4 regions of the Comamonas sp. MYb69 genome follow, and region 2 is predicted to be linked to each of the others. Evidence: predicted binding sites of a transcription regulator. Region 2 holds the regulator's gene; each other region holds the start of a gene.
The links. The regulator sigma-54, encoded in region 2, starts transcription at its own class of promoters, with help from an activator protein. The targets are predictions, from matches to a motif close to TGGCANGNAANCTGCTTT.
Positions count from the first base shown of each region.

Region 1: the regulator sigma-54 is predicted to act here: its motif matches at 1,991-2,008, upstream of glnA (type I glutamate--ammonia ligase).
Region 3: the regulator sigma-54 is predicted to act here: its motif matches at 2,008-2,025, upstream of WH303_RS00285 (pilin).
Region 4: the regulator sigma-54 is predicted to act here: its motif matches at 2,536-2,553, upstream of WH303_RS05780 (urease accessory protein UreD).

Region 1 is NZ_JBBGZG010000010.1:3,886-7,686, reverse strand. It holds gene WH303_RS14595 (hypothetical protein) at 1-261, opposite strand, end outside; gene glnA (type I glutamate--ammonia ligase) at 528-1,943, opposite strand; gene WH303_RS14585 (EI24 domain-containing protein) at 2,344-3,258, opposite strand; gene WH303_RS14580 (sterol desaturase family protein) at 3,341-3,801, opposite strand, start outside.
Region 2 is NZ_JBBGZG010000020.1:45,444-49,244, reverse strand. It holds gene WH303_RS22055 (aspartyl/asparaginyl beta-hydroxylase domain-containing protein) at 1-739, shown strand, start outside; gene WH303_RS22050 (RNA polymerase factor sigma-54) at 813-2,420, opposite strand; gene lptB (LPS export ABC transporter ATP-binding protein) at 2,526-3,302, opposite strand; gene lptA (lipopolysaccharide transport periplasmic protein LptA) at 3,326-3,801, opposite strand, start outside.
Region 3 is NZ_JBBGZG010000001.1:54,680-58,480, reverse strand. It holds gene WH303_RS00290 (phosphatase PAP2 family protein) at 1-1,364, opposite strand, end outside; gene WH303_RS00285 (pilin) at 1,439-1,942, opposite strand; gene WH303_RS00280 (FHA domain-containing protein) at 2,254-2,934, opposite strand; gene WH303_RS00275 (TerC family protein) at 3,201-3,801, opposite strand, start outside.
Region 4 is NZ_JBBGZG010000003.1:341,458-345,258, forward strand. It holds gene WH303_RS05765 (COX15/CtaA family protein) at 1-33, shown strand, start outside; gene cyoE (heme o synthase) at 67-966, shown strand; gene WH303_RS05775 (SCO family protein) at 974-1,582, shown strand; gene WH303_RS05780 (urease accessory protein UreD) at 1,616-2,446, opposite strand; gene WH303_RS05785 (urease subunit gamma) at 2,708-3,010, shown strand; gene WH303_RS05790 (HupE/UreJ family protein) at 3,045-3,653, shown strand; gene WH303_RS05795 (urease subunit beta) at 3,668-3,801, shown strand, end outside.

The DNA.
Region 1 (3,801 bases), on a different contig from region 2:
GGTGGCAGCGGCGGGCGCGCGCGCGGGGCGCGGGGCAGCTGCGGGGGCATTGGGGGAGGGCGCCGGGCTGGCAGCAGGCGTGTGCGGGCGCGTGCCTTGCACGATGGTGACATTGGCGCCTTCAACCACGGCGCAGCCCTTTTGCCGCGCCTTGGCCACATCGTTGGTGTATTCATTGCCACAGCGATAAATGCGATCCTGCGCCACCGCGCCTTGCGCACATGCCACTGCCACCATCAAAAACAACAACTTTGTATGCATAACCCCGTTTCGCCCGTTCACTCCACTTTGCCCGTATGTCCGTGACAGCCCGTTAGCGGCTTTGCACGATGGCCCCTCTCTGCAACCTGCAGTGTAGCTACAAAGGAGGCCGATCATGCCGAACAGTTCCTGCTGTTACAGATTCACCCCTGTCCGGGCATGCCCCCTGCCCCGAGAGCACGCATAAAAAAAGGCCTGCCACCTTCGCAGGTCGGCAGGCCGTTTTGCCCAAAGGGCCAGGCCACAAGGGCCTGGCCAGCAGGGGCTTACAGCGAGTAGTACATGTCGTATTCGACAGGGTGCACGGCTTGGCGGAAGCGGGTCACTTCGCCCATCTTCAGCTCGATGTAGGCGTCCAGCATGCTGTCGCTGAACACGCCGCCCTTGGTCAGGAACGCGCGGTCGGCATCCAGTGCTTCCAAGGCCTGGTCCAGGCTGTGGCACACGGTAGGCACCAGCTTGTCTTCCTCTGGAGGCAGATGGTACAGATCCTTGGTGGCAGCTTCACCCGGATGGATCTTGTTTTCCACGCCGTCCAGACCGGCCATCAACAGCGCTGCGAAGCCCAGGTAGGGGTTCATCAGGGGATCGGGGAAACGTGCTTCCACGCGGCGGCCCTTGGGGTTGCTCACGTAAGGAATACGGATCGATGCCGAGCGGTTCTTGGCCGAGTAAGCCAGCTTCACAGGCGCTTCGAAACCAGGAACCAGGCGCTTGTAGCTGTTGGTGCCAGGGTTGGTGATGGCGTTCAGTGCACGGGCGTGCTTGATGATGCCGCCGATGTAGTACAGCGCGAAATCGGACAGACCGGCATAGCCGTCACCGGCGAACAGGTTCTTGCCGTCTTTCCACACGGACTGGTGCACGTGCATGCCCGAGCCGTTGTCGCCCGAGTATGGCTTAGGCATGAAGGTCGCGGTCTTGCCGTAGGTGTCTGCCACGTTCCAGATCACGTACTTTTGCACCTGGGTCCAGTCCGCACGTTCCACCAGGGTGGAGAAACGGGTGCCCAGTTCGTTCTGGCCAGCGCCCGCCACTTCGTGGTGGAACACTTCAACCGGGATGCCCAGCGATTCGAGCAGCAGGGACATTTCAGCGCGCATGTCCTGGGTGCTGTCAACAGGAGGCACGGGGAAGTAGCCGCCCTTGACGCGTGGACGGTGGCCACGGTTGCCGTTGTCGAACTTGGCGCCGCTGTTCCAGGGTGCTTCGTACTCTTCGATGTCGAAGAAAGGGTTGTTGGGTTCGGTGCTCCAACGCACGCCGTCGAAGATGAAGAATTCTGGCTCTGGACCGAAGTAGGCGGTGTCGCCCAGGCCCGATGCCTTCAGGTAGGCTTCTGCGCGCTTGGCCACCGAACGTGGATCGCGGTCATAGGCCTTGCCATCACCGGGCTCGATCACGTCGCACTGCAGGAACATCGTGGTTTCGTCAAAGAACGGATCGATGTTGGCGGTGTTGGGATCGGGCATCAGCAGCATGTCGGATGCTTCGATACCCTTCCAGCCAGCGATGGAGGAGCCATCAAACGCGTGGCCCGAGGTGAACTTGTCTTCGTCAAAGTGCGAGATAGGCACCGTGACGTGCTGTTCCTTGCCACGGGTGTCGGTGAAACGCAGATCAACGAACTTGACCTCGTTCTCGTCCAACATGCTCATCACATCTGCAACGCTCTTGGCCATCTAATGCTCCAAAGAAAATCGTGAATAAAAAGGGCTGTGCCAAGACTAAAGCAGTTTACGTGCCAGTTTTGTGACATGCCCATGCCGACCAGAAAATGCGGGCCCGCCAGAACGCGATCGCAGCCGGACTGTGCCCAATGCCAGACTGTACCGCGCTTTTGGCCTGGGCCTCCGAGGGGCGACGAGGATTTTGCATCCCACCGCCCAGATCCGTGCAGACCAGGGCCTGCATTGCCGAGCAAGCACCAAGATGGTGCAAAACTAACAGCACTTTATGCGGATGGCGCACATGCACCAAAATAGTTATTTATGCACCACATTGGTGCGTAGGCGGCTGAGGCACTGGCCGAGCCCATTGGCACATGCCCTGCTCCGCGCCCTTCCCTCTTTGAAGAGGTTCTTACTTGGGCTCCGTGCCATCGGCCAGCAAGCCGGCATCGGATGTATCGGCCACGAGCGGCTCCGCCACCGGCGGCTGCGGCTGCGCGCCCAGGTCGCCATTCTCGATCCGCAGCTGCTGCAGCGCGGCCAGGCAGAAGTGGATGAACCACAGCGAGGAAAACGCAAAGGTGATGGCATAGATCCACACGGCAATGGGTATCAGCACGACAAAGCCAATGGTGAACACCATGCCCGAGGCCCAGACAACGCTGGGCGCAATGCCGATATAGCCCGAGATGATGCCCATCAGCAAGAGCGGCCAGCGGTGGCGCTGCAGCAGCGTGTCGCGCTCAGCCTTGCTGGCATGCTCGGCAAGGGCATCCACACTCATCACGCGGTAGGTCAGCCAGCCCCAGATGACGGGCGGCACAATCAGCACCAAAGGCGGGATCAGCCACAGCGGCATGGTGACGACAAAGGCCACAATGGCCACCGCCGAGGTGCTCAAGGCCCAGAGCACGCTGGTGACCAGACCCATGCCCTGCTTCTTCTCCAGCCGGGCAAAGCGCTGCTCGGTCACCATGTTGACCAGGGCCGGCGTCATCAAAAGCGCAATCACCAGCAGCGCGACCACCGCTGCCACCGGCGTGATCAGGATCAGCACCACAAAGGGCGCAATGCCGGCCGCAAAACCTTCGGTGCCACTGCTGCCAAACCAGCTGAATACCGTGCGCAGCCAGCCAATCGTCTCCACCCAGTGCTGCATCGTCGCCACGGCGCCCGACCAGTAAAAATAGCTCCAGCCACCCAAGGCCACCAGCATCACCACCAGTGGCAGCACCGACAGCAGCATGACCCGGGGCCGGAAACAATAGGCGGCGGCACGCCAGAAGGCATCAAACATCAGGCGGGAGCCCGCAGACGCGAGGGGCATGGGGTGAACTCCTTGTGTATCTGGGCGGGTGGCCAGGCTGGCGGGCCGCTCAGTGATTCGGTATCAAGCGGGTGTGCCGCACCTAGGCGCGGCCCAAAAGGCGCAGTACCCCACGCCATTGCTGGCTCCAAAAGCCGCGCCCGTAATCACGCAGCTGCCCTTGCCGGTTGGGCTGCACCTGGTCACGGATGCCGGTGGGGTCATAGCGTAGCTCAAAGTTGGCGGTGCCAAAAAGCATATCCCACCATGGCAGCAGCACACCAAAATTGCAGCCCCCCAAGCGGGTGCGCGGGGCAGCCTCGCCGGCTTTCACAGCGGTTTTGGGCGCGGCATTGTTGGCAGGCGACTCATGGCCGATGCCGATCGCATGGTGACGGCGGTGAAAACGCGGGCTGATCCACAGCCGCTCACCCAGGCGGCCAAACCACAGGCGCAGATTGGCATGCTGCAGGCTTTCGCTCAGCTGGGTGATCGCGACAATCGCCACAAACTGGCTGGGTGCGACACCGATCAACACGGCGACAAACACCAGAATACTGTCAT
Region 2 (3,801 bases):
CAGCACCTTCCCCGACCTGGCCCCCTTGCAGGCCCACTGGCGCGAGATCCGCGAAGAGGCCATCGGCCTGCACCAGGCCATGCAGATCAAGGCGGCGGCCAACAACGACGATGCGGGCTTCAACTCCTTCTTCAAGACCGGCTGGAAGCGCTTCTACCTGAAGTGGTATGGCCAGGCCCACCCATCTGCGATGGAGCTCTGCCCCAAGACCACGGCGCTGGTGCAGTCCATCCCCGGCATCAAGGCGGCCATGTTTGCCGAGCTGCCGCCCGGCGCCAAGCTCAACCTGCACCGCGACCCCTATGCCGGCTCGCTGCGCTACCACCTGGCTGTGCTGGCGCCCAATGACGACCGCTGCATGATCGAGGTCGATGGCACGCCCTACAGCTGGCGCGAGGGCGAAGGCGTGATCTTTGACGAGACCTTCATGCACTGGGCCGAGAACCGCTCCGAAGGCAACCGCATCGTGCTGTTCTGCGATGTCGAGCGCCCGATGACCAATGGCTTTGCACAGTGGCTCAACCGCTGGCTGGGCACGCATGTGGTGGCTGCTGCCAGCTCGCCCAACAACGAAGGCGATCCGCGCGGCTTCATCAGCCGCATCTTCAAGATCTCGTTCTACATGGGCCAGTACCGCCGCCGCTTCAAGGCCTGGAACAAGACGGCCTACAAGTTCACCAAGTTCGGCCTGATGCTCGCCGCTCTGGCCTTGTTCATCTGGTGGCTGTGGCCGAAGTAAATCGGCAGCTTCCACAAGCGAAAACCGCAGTGCCCAGGCAGCTGCGGTTTTTTTATGGTGGCTGAGACTTTGGCTACAGCGCCTTGCGCAAGCTGGCGGGCGGGATGCGCATGGCCTCGCGGTACTTGGCCACCGTGCGGCGCGCGCATTCAATGCCCTGGGCCTGCAGCAGATCGGCGATCTTTGCATCCGACAGCGGCTTCTTGGCGCTTTCCTCATCCAGCAGCTGCTTGATCAGCGCCTTGACGGCCGTGCTCGACGCACTGCCCCCGGTCTCGGTGCCCAGGCCCGAGCCAAAGAAGTACTTGAGCTCAAACGTGCCCTGCGGCGTGGCCATGTACTTGGCCGTGGTCACGCGGCTGATGGTGGATTCGTGCAGGCCCAGCTCATCGGCAATCTCGCGCAGCACCATGGGGCGCATCGCCAGCTCGCCATGCACAAAGAAATTGCGCTGGCGTTCGACGATGGCCTGCGAGACGCGCAAGATGGTGTCAAAGCGCTGCTGGATGTTCTTGATGAACCAGCGCGCCTCCTGCAGCCGCTGCTGCAGCGCGCCATGGCCTTCGCTGCCCTTGTGGCTGCGCAAGGCATTGGCGTAGACATCCTGCACGCGCAGGCGCGGCATCACCTCGGCATTGAGCTGCACGCTGAAACCGGGCACCGGCAGGCCGCGCTCATTGCTGGGTCGCACGATGACATCGGGGATGATGGTGTTGCGGTCCACATCGGCATAGGGCCGGCCGGGGCGGGGTTCGAGCTTGGCGATCAGCGCCAGCGCGCTGCGCACCGCCGCCTCGTTGCAACCGGTCAGCTGCACCAGCTTGCGCACATCACGGCGCGCCAGCAGATCAAGGGACTCCTGGCAGACCAGCAAGGCGGTCTCCAGCGCCAGCGCATCGGCCTCGGGCGTGTCCGAGCCCTCTTCATCCAACAGGCGCTGCTGGGCCTTGATCTGCAGCTGCATGCACTCGGACAGGTTGCGCGCGCCCACACCAATCGGATCCAGGCTTTGCAGCAAGCGCAGCGCCACGGTCAGGTGGTGCAGCAGCGCCTCGTAGCGCTCGGGGTCCGAAGCATCGCCAAAGCTTTGCGCGAGCTCGGCCAGCGTTTCTTCGAGGTAGCCGTCGTCGTTCAGCGATTCGATCAGAAAGTAGAGCGCGGCCCGGTCTTCCTGGCACAGGCGCAGCGACAAGGCCTGGCGGTGCAGCACATCCTGCAGGCTCAGGTGCTCGCTGCGCCGGTCGGACATCGGCGTCTCGTCGTCGTCATCGCCTGCGCTGGAGCGGGCGGGCAGATCGCCGCCCCACTCTTCCCAGTCCGATGCCGAATCGCCGGTAGCGGCCTCGGCATCGACGCCGGTTTCCTTGCCCGCAGCAAAATCCAGCGGCAGGTCGGAGGTTCCGGGCTCGAAATCGCTGCTGTTGCTGGTGTCGGCGCTGGCAGCAGTATCGGCAGCCTTGTCGGCTGCTTCTGCAGCTTCGGCAGATTCAGCGGCTTCTTTACCGGCTTCGGCCTCGGGGGCCTCATCGCCCTCGCGCTCCAGAAACGGGTTTTCGTCGAGCATCTGCTCGACTTCCTGCGTCAGCTCCTGCGTGGACAGCTGCAGCAGGCGGATCGACTGCTGCAGCTGGGGCGTCAGGGTCAGGTTCTGCGATACGCGCAGCGACAGCGACGGCATCATGGCTGCGCCTTTGCAGCGGCTGCGGCAGTTGGCAACAGATCAGCCCTACCGGGCCCGCAGCGCAGGTCGGTAGCTTGGCTGGCACGCCCGCCAAGGCGTGCGGTGTCACATACGGAAATGTTCACCCAGATACACCCTCCGGACCTCTGCGTTCTCCACAATCTCTTGCGGCGTCCCGGCGGCCAGCACCTTGCCATCGCTGATGATGCAGGCATGGTCACAGATACCCAGGGTTTCGCGCACATTGTGGTCGGTGATCAGCACACCAATGCCGCGCTCCTTGAGGAAGGCGACAATGCGCTGGATCTCGATCACGGCGATGGGGTCGATGCCGGCGAAGGGCTCATCGAGCAAGATGAAACGGGGCTGGGTGGCCAGCGCACGGGCGATCTCGACGCGGCGGCGCTCGCCCCCGGACAGCGCCACCGACGGTGACTCGCGCAGGTGCTCGACCCGCAGCTCCTGCAGCAGCGCGGTGAGCTGGCGCTCGACCTCGGCACGCGAGAGCGGCTTGCCATGCTCATCCTTTTGCAGCTCCAGCACGGCGCGCACATTGTCCTGCACGCTGAGCTTGCGAAAGATCGAGGCTTCCTGCGGCAGGTAGGACAGGCCCAGCTGCGAGCGCTGGTGGATCGGCATATTGGCTACCGACTGCCCATCGATGCGGATATCCCCGCCATCGCTGCGTACCAGGCCCACGATCATGTAGAACGAGGTGGTCTTGCCCGCGCCATTAGGGCCGAGCAAACCCACCACTTCGCCCTTGCGCACCGACAGCGATACATCCTTGACCACCTTGCGGCTGCCGTAGGACTTCTCCAGGTGCAAGACCTCCAGCTGGCTGCGGTGGTCGCTGTTGGCGACCCGGGCATTGACGGAAATGGTCGACGAGTTTTCTGCCACGGTTACTTGGCTCCGTCGTTCAGTTGGGTGCTGGGGCGCAATGGCGTCTTGTCATCGGCAGCGGGCTTGGCCGGGGCGCTGGCCTTGTCGTCCGCCTTGCCGTCGGCCTTGGGCGTCAGGATCACGCGCACGCGGTCCTTCTTGGGCGCGCCGGGCTTGGGATCGGCCGCCGCCTGGGCACCCTTCTGGCCGGAGACAGTGAAGGTGTCGCTCAGGTTGTTGTAGACGATCAGCGGGCCACTGACCTGGTCGGTCAACGTGGTCTCGCGGTAGCGGCGCAGCTCGCCGCGGCGCTCAAAGTGCACGGTGTCGTCGCGGCCGTTATAGGTGATGACCTCGCCTTCGCCTTCGACGAACTCGTCGGGCGCGCCAGGGGCGGAATCCCGCTTTTGGCGGAAGAACGCGAGCTTGCCCGGCGCAGCGGTGACCACGCCGTGCTGGAAGCCGTCGCGGTCCTGGCTCACGGTCAGCTGCGCGC
Region 3 (3,801 bases), on a different contig from region 2:
TTGCCTTTTAGCTCTTTCGGCAAAAAAACAGGTGCACGCCAAGCCTTATTGAGATGTGAATGCTTATTTTTTAATAACAGATCTTCGTTTGCATCACACTCATCCCAGACGCATCGAATAAATACAAACAATAATAAAATACCAAAACCCACGCTAAAAATGCTCATTATTTGAACCAGCCTAATATTTTCTTCCAAAAAAATTGGCCAAAAGCGTAGCAATATCATCCAAATGAAAAACGCAAATATTGCGCTTAATTGGATTTTCTTAGCCCAACTAGGTGCTTGCTGCCAACGTGGTGGATTCATCAAGCTCACACCCACAGCTGTAGCAAATGGGACTGCAATTACCAAATCTATTAGATAATGCTCCCCTAAGGCCAACGTTGCCCAAGCAGTACCTAAAAGAAAGAAAATTGACAATGCAAACAGAAACTTGCGCCTAAATGAGGCACAAATCATAAGAACCCATATAGCCCCAGATAGATGCATTGACGGCACTGCATTCCTAGCTGAACCTTGTACCGTAGCCATCACTGATGGTATATCTGTAATCCCTGGGATATTCGATGGGTAATTTGTCAAGCCATATACCGCTATTGGCCCTGTTGCGGGAAGCCACAAATAGCATATCCAAGCGATACCAAAAGGCAAGACAAGCATGCGCCAGCCATGAAGAGATCGAATTTTTTTTTCCCTAATTAGCATTGCAACCAATGGAAAAAATAACAGCGCAAGCAGTGAATAAATTACCACTGTCAGCGATCTTATCCAATTAGGTCCCTCATTGGCAACTTTCGCAATGAATTGCGAGAACCCACCAAATGCAGCATCTATTTTTATCAAATGATAATCATAGGTAAGAGGATATAACAAGACCCCATTACGAAGTGCGGCATTTGTTGCCACCCCCAAAGAAATTGTTGCAATCGTCAGCAATATGTATGTAGAAACCCACTCTGGTAAATTTTTCCTAGAAATAATATGAGCTACTATATAATAAATTGCCTTTATAAACAAACCCCACCCCAAGGGAATCGCAAATATATAAAACAGTGAATAAAATTGATAAGCTTCATCAGTCGCAAATATATAAAAAAAGACAAATACAAGCCCTATCACTGCAAAAATATTTCGACCTTTTACTCCCCATGGCAACCACCCAGCGATGGCGAAAAAAATTGCCCCCCCTGCCAAAGGAAAAGACCATTGAATAAAATGTCCAATTAGCGTCCTATCAACCCCCATAATGGTTGAAATATACGAATGACCGTAAAGCATCAAGTGCACTGATTCCGCTAACAGTGCCATAACTACAAATAATGTAGCCCATGCCCTCACTTCTTTCATATACATCTCAACCATATCCCTCGCCCTGATAAATTATTTATAAAAAAGAAAAGAGCGCAAAAGCGCTCTTTTTTAGTAGGCAATTAATTTTATTTGCATTCTGCGGGAGCGTATCGCGCAGCCAGCGAACCTGCGGTAGCACTCGCAAAACCTGCAGACGATGCCGAGGCTGCCATGCAGCGCCATGCAACATTATCAGCAGGAGGAGTGAACGAAGAAGTGCCTGTCGGCAATGCAGTGCCGATTGGTGCATTAGGAGTAACAATCAACGAACCACCACCTGCAGCACCAGTGGTAGTCATGGTGATGACACCGGTACCAGAAGCAATCGCCAGAGATGCCATATTTTTAGTGGCAGTCGGAGCAGTAAATCCAAATGCGTAACCGTCAGCATTCGAAGTTGGATTGCCCGAAGCCAAAACATCAGCGACTTGAACTTTTGCCGCAGAAACGGCAACCAAGCCTTCGGAAACACGCGCTCTCACCGTGTAGTCTTGGTACGCAGGCAGTGCCACCGCAGCCAAAATACCGATAATCGCCACAACGATCATCAGTTCAATCAGGGTGAAACCCTTTTGCATCTTACGCAGCATGTTGAATCCTCTCTATGTAACCAGTGATTAGGTAGCCTTGTCGAGCGACTTGGCGTGCATCACTTACAGCAATTGCTATGCCAACTTTTAGCGCCTACACATCTCGCGGTCTTGGCTGACAAAAATGCGGCGTTTTGTTAACTTATTGTGCAATACGTTCATAAATGTCAGCAAGTCGAGATTTCTGCCATTTTTGTCACCTGCATGTTGAGCGCGCATGCAATGCATAAGGGATGCACAAACAGAAACGGCACCCAAAGGTGCCGTCGCTGCTGTGTAGACCTGTCTACGCAAGTTCCAGGTTCAGGGTCTTAAGTCCAAAACTCATAAGCCATCCCCGCCAGCTCAATCCGATCCCCCTTGTGCATCGACAGCCCCACGCCATTGAGCGCCTGGCCATTGAGCACCACATCGGCCGAGCCATCGACCTTGGTGGCGATATAGCCCTTGCCCCGCTTGGTCAGCGCAGCGACGGCAATACCGGGGCGGCCGACGGTGGTGACGACCTTGGACAGAATGATGTCTTCGCTGGCGCCGCTGACGGCGCGCAGGTAGGGGCTGGGGGTGTAGGGCTGCTCTTCGGCAGGGGGGAAGTCGGCGGGGACCGTGGGGCTGTCTTCGCCGTGGTCGGCATGGGCGGGCTTGGCGGTCAGGCTGCCGGCTTCGCTGGCATGCATGTAATGGCTTTCGGGCACGAGCGAGTTCATCAAAAAGCGGATGCGGCATTTGCCGATGTCCAGCAGATCGCCGCTTTGCAGCACCTGGCGGCGCACCTTGAGGCCGTTGACCTTGGTGCCATTGGTGCTGCCCAGGTCTTCGACGACGACGATGCCGATCTTCTTCTCATAGGTGAAGGCCACATGCTCGCCGCTGACCGCCATGTCGGTCAGCACGATGTCGTTGGTGGAACGGCGCCCCAGGGTGGCCCTGGACTCCGTCAGCATGTAGTCCTGGATCACCACTCCATCTAATGAAACTATGAGTCTTGGCATATTGATAAACCTCGTCACGATTATATGCACATAAGCTATACAAATGACACTTTCGATACGCGGTTGACAAAGGATCACGATGTGTTGGGTGCTACCGGATTTTAGTTACGGGTTTACCCTTGATTCCCCTTGATGACTGATGCCGATCAATGCGTTGGCTGCTGCAGGCGCTCTTTCCCCTTGACGATGCACCCTCTCTGCAGCCCGGCGTAGAAATGCAAAAAGCGCCCGAAGGCGCTTTGTGTTGGGCTGAGAGGATCAGCCGCTCAGTGTGCAGGCGCGGTATTGCGCTTTTGCAGCCACAGGCCCAGGCCCACCACCAGGGCGGCGCCAGCGGCAGCTGCCAGGTAGTGCAGCGCAGGGTTGGCTGCTACAAAGCCGTGCAGCAGCTTGTCGTTCATGATGGTCTCGCCACCCACCCAACCGATGAGGCCAGCGCCCAGGATCACGATGACCGGGAAGCGCTCCATCAGCTTGATCATCAAGGTGGAGCCAAAGACCACCAGCGGGATCGAGATCGCCAGGCCCAGGATCAGCAGCAGCATATTGCCGCCGGCAGCTGCCGCCACGGCAATCACGTTGTCCAGGCTCATCACCAGGTCGGCGATCAGGATGGTGCGGATGGCGGCCATCATCGTGCCGGTGCCCTTGCCCGCGCCCTCTTCTTCGTCATGGCTGGTGAGCAGTTGCAGGCCAATCCACAGCAGCAGGCAACCGCCGACGATCTGCAGGAAGGACAGCTCCAAGAGCTTGGCGGCGACCACGGTCAGCAAGATGCGCAGCACCACGGCGGCGCCGGAGCCGAACATGATGGCTTTTCTTTGTTGTTCAGGGGGTAGGGAGCGCGCTGCGAGCGCGATGACAACG
Region 4 (3,801 bases), on a different contig from region 2:
GGCCCTGAACCTGCCCGCAGTGCTGCGAGTTGATGACGCTGTATGGAACAAAGACTGAGTGCCCCGATGACCGAACTTGCCGCAACGCCAATGCCGAACCGCTTTGCGCAGTTCTATGCATTGACCAAACCCAAGGTGGTGCAGCTGATTGTGTTTTGCGCACTGATCGGCATGGTGCTGGCCGTGCCCGGTGTGCCCACCGGCGCCGAGCTGCTGCGCATGGCCGTCGCCTGTGCGGGCATCTGGCTGGTGGCGGGGGCCGCAGCGGCCTTCAACTGCCTGGTCGAGCAAAGCATCGATGCGCGCATGAAGCGCACCGCCTGGCGCCCCACCGCGCGCGGCGAGCTGTCCAACCTGCAGACCCTGATGTTTTCTGCCGGGCTGTGCATCGCCGGCTCGGCCATTTTGATCGTCTGGATCAATGCCATCACCATGTGGCTGACCTTTGCGACCTTTGTCGGTTATGCCGTCATCTACACGGTGATCCTCAAGCCGCTGACGCCGCAGAACATCGTGATCGGTGGCGCATCGGGCGCCATGCCCCCCGTGCTGGGCTGGGCCGCGATGACCGGCGATGTCTCGCCCCAGGCACTGTTGCTGTTCCTGATCATCTTCCTGTGGACGCCGCCGCACTTCTGGGCGCTGGCGCTGTACCGGGTCGAGGACTACCGCAAGTCCGGCCTGCCGATGCTGCCGGTCACCCATGGGAACTATTACACCCGCGTGCAGGTCTTGCTCTACACCGTGGTCTTGTTTGCCGCCGGCCTGCTGCCCTTCATCATCCAGATGAGCTCCTGGATCTACCTGGTGGCCGCAGTCGTGCTGGGTGCCGGGTTCTTTGGCTATGCCTTTGCGCTGTGGCGCAATTACTCCGATGCGCTGGCGCGCAAGACTTTCCGTTTTTCGCTGGTCTACCTCAGCCTGCTGTTTGTGGCGCTGTTGGTGGACCACTATGTGAGCTGGTAAATCTGCAATGAACAAGCGCAATGCCCTTCGCTGGCTGGCGGGCTCGGCCATGCTGGCCTCGACCGCCGGTGTCCTCACCGCCTGCAAATCCAAGGCCGATTTCAACGCCATCGACCTGACCGGCAGCAAGGAGTATGGGCAGGACTTCTCCATGCCCGACCAGCATGGCCAGCGCCGCAGCATGGCGGATTTCAAGGGCAAGGTCGTGCTGGTGTTCTTTGGCTTTACCCAGTGCCCCGATGTCTGCCCGACCACTCTGGGTGACCTGGCCGCCGTCAAGCAAAAGCTCGGCGCCAAGGGTGACAAGCTGCAGGTGATCTTTGCCTCGGTCGATCCCTCCCGCGACACGCCCGAGATTCTGCAGGCCTACCTGGCCAACTTTGACCCCAGCTTTCTGGCGCTGCGCGGCAGCGACGAGGAAACGGCCAAGATGGCCAAGGACTTCAAGGTTTACTACAAGCGGGTCGAGGGCCAGACCCCGGGCAGCTACACGATGGACCATACCGCGGGCGACTACATCTTCGACCCGGAAGGCCGCCTGCGTTTGTACAGCCGCTATGGCACCCCGGTCGATACGCTCGCCAAGGATATCGAACAGCTGATCGACGGCGCTTAATCGCGCGGGGCAAGCAGCCCCTTTGAACAGGTCTTACATCGACCAGATACGCGGCCGCTGCGCTGGCAAGCCCCAGAGGCTGCTGCGCCAGTGGCCCCAGACCGTCTTCCACAGCTGCATAGCGGGCTCCACCACGGGCGCCAGACCACGCAGCACCAGCATGTGCTCATTCGGCGCAGTCACGCCAGCCATGACCTCTGCAGGCGCGGCTTCCAGCAACAGTTGGGTGCTCTCCAGCAGCGCTTCGCGTTGCGCGCGGGTGATCGGTGAGCCGCTGGCATAGAGCAGGCTGCCCATGCAGCGCTGGCCCGCCAGGCCCAGCTGGCCGTTGAGCAGCAGCCCATCATCGGCCCGGATGCGGCCACGCTCCAGAAAATGCCCCGGCCAGGCGATGTGCTGTGAAAACACGCCCTGGGTAAAGGGCTGGCCGGCCAGCGGCAGGCCCAGCGCGGTGATGTCCCAGGTCAGCAGCTCTGCACCCGGTGCCAGCGCCATCTGCAGCTCATTGGCCGCGTCGCAGGCATTGTAGGCAATGGCCTCCAGCGGCAGCCATTCCAGCCGGGCGCCGGCCTGCAGCTTAAGGCGGGTGCGCTGCAAGGCCGGCTGGCCATTGCTCTTGTAAAAGCGCGTCGCGCCCGGCGTGGTGATGAGCGCATGCGCGCCTGCCGCCACCTCGACCGAGATATCCAGCACATCGCCCCCCACCAGGCCACCGGGCGGGTGCACCAGCACGTTGTGGCAAATGCCTGGGCCTTCGGGGTAGAGGCTTTTGAGAATGCGCAGCGGGCCATCGTGGCTGAACTGCACCGAGGTCTTGCCGGCTTGCTGGCCGTAGCGCAGGTCTAGTTGGGCATGCCAGCTCATGGCTGCGGCTGGTGCTGAATGCCCGCTGGCCAGCAGGGCCCAAGGGCCGGGATCGGAGGTGAGTAGGGTGCACAAGACATGGCTGGGGTTTTGCAATCCACGTGCCAGGAACTGCACCGCCCTGGGGTGCTGGCTGTGCTGAATTGGTGCATGAACGGCAGGTCTGCATGCTTGTGGTGCAAGGAGCAGAGGATGCAGCACGGAAAGCGTGCATGCTCTGCCGCTGCAGCCCCTTGGCATGTGCCTTGCTTTGCACTAGGTATGGAACTGACACCTCGCGAAAAAGACAAGCTGCTGATCTTTACCGCCGCCTTGCTGGCCGAGCGGCGCCTGGCCCGGGGGCTCAAGCTGAACTACCCCGAGGCGGTGGCGCTGATCAGCGCCTTTGTGATGGAGGGCGCGCGCGATGGCAAGACCGTTGCCCAGCTGATGAGCGCTGGCCGCACGGTGCTCACGCGCGCCGATGTGATGGAGGGCATCCCCGAGATGATTGCCGATATCCAGATCGAGGCGACCTTTCCCGATGGCACCAAGCTCGTCACCGTGCATGAGCCCATTGTCTGAATCCCCATCTTTTCCCTTGCGCAAGCCTAGCACCATGAACTTCAAGAAACTCTCTGCCACCGTGGCGGCTGCCGCTGCCGCCTTGCCGCTGTCCGCACTCGCCCATGTGGGCAGCGACGGCGGCGGCCACCATGGCTTTTTGAGCAGCTTTGGCCATGCCTTTGCCCACCCGTTTACCGGCGCGGACCATATGGCGGCCATGCTGGCCGTGGGCGCCTGGAGTGCGCTGACGGTGACGCCCGCCTGGCGCGCACCGGCCGCCTTTGTGGCCCTGCTGGTAGCGGGGGCGTTGGCGGGTTTTGCGGGCCTGTGGGTGCCGGGTGTGGAGCCGATGATTGCTGCGTCCGTCTTGGTGCTGGGCCTGTTGGTAGCAGTGCAAAAGCAGATGCCCTGGGTGCTGGCCGCTGCGCTGGCGGGTGTGTTTGCGTTTTTCCATGGCGCAGCCCATGGGTTCGAACTGGCAGCGGATACAGGCTGGGCCTCTGTGGGTGCCTTGGCGGGCATGGCGCTGGGCTCGGCCCTGCTGCATGTCGGCGGCATGGTGCTGGGCAAGGCCCTGATGCAGCGCCACCGCTGGCTGGCCAAGCTGGCGGGCGGCGCCACCGCGGTCTTGGGCGCAGCCATGCTGACGCGCCTGGCCTGACGAGGAGCAGCACGATGATCCCAGGTGAACTGCTGCTGGATGACGGCGAACATGTGCTGAACCCGGGGCGCCGCACCACCACCGTGGTGGTGCACAACGCCAGCGACCGGCCTATCCAGGTCGGCTCGCACTACCACTTTGCCGAGAC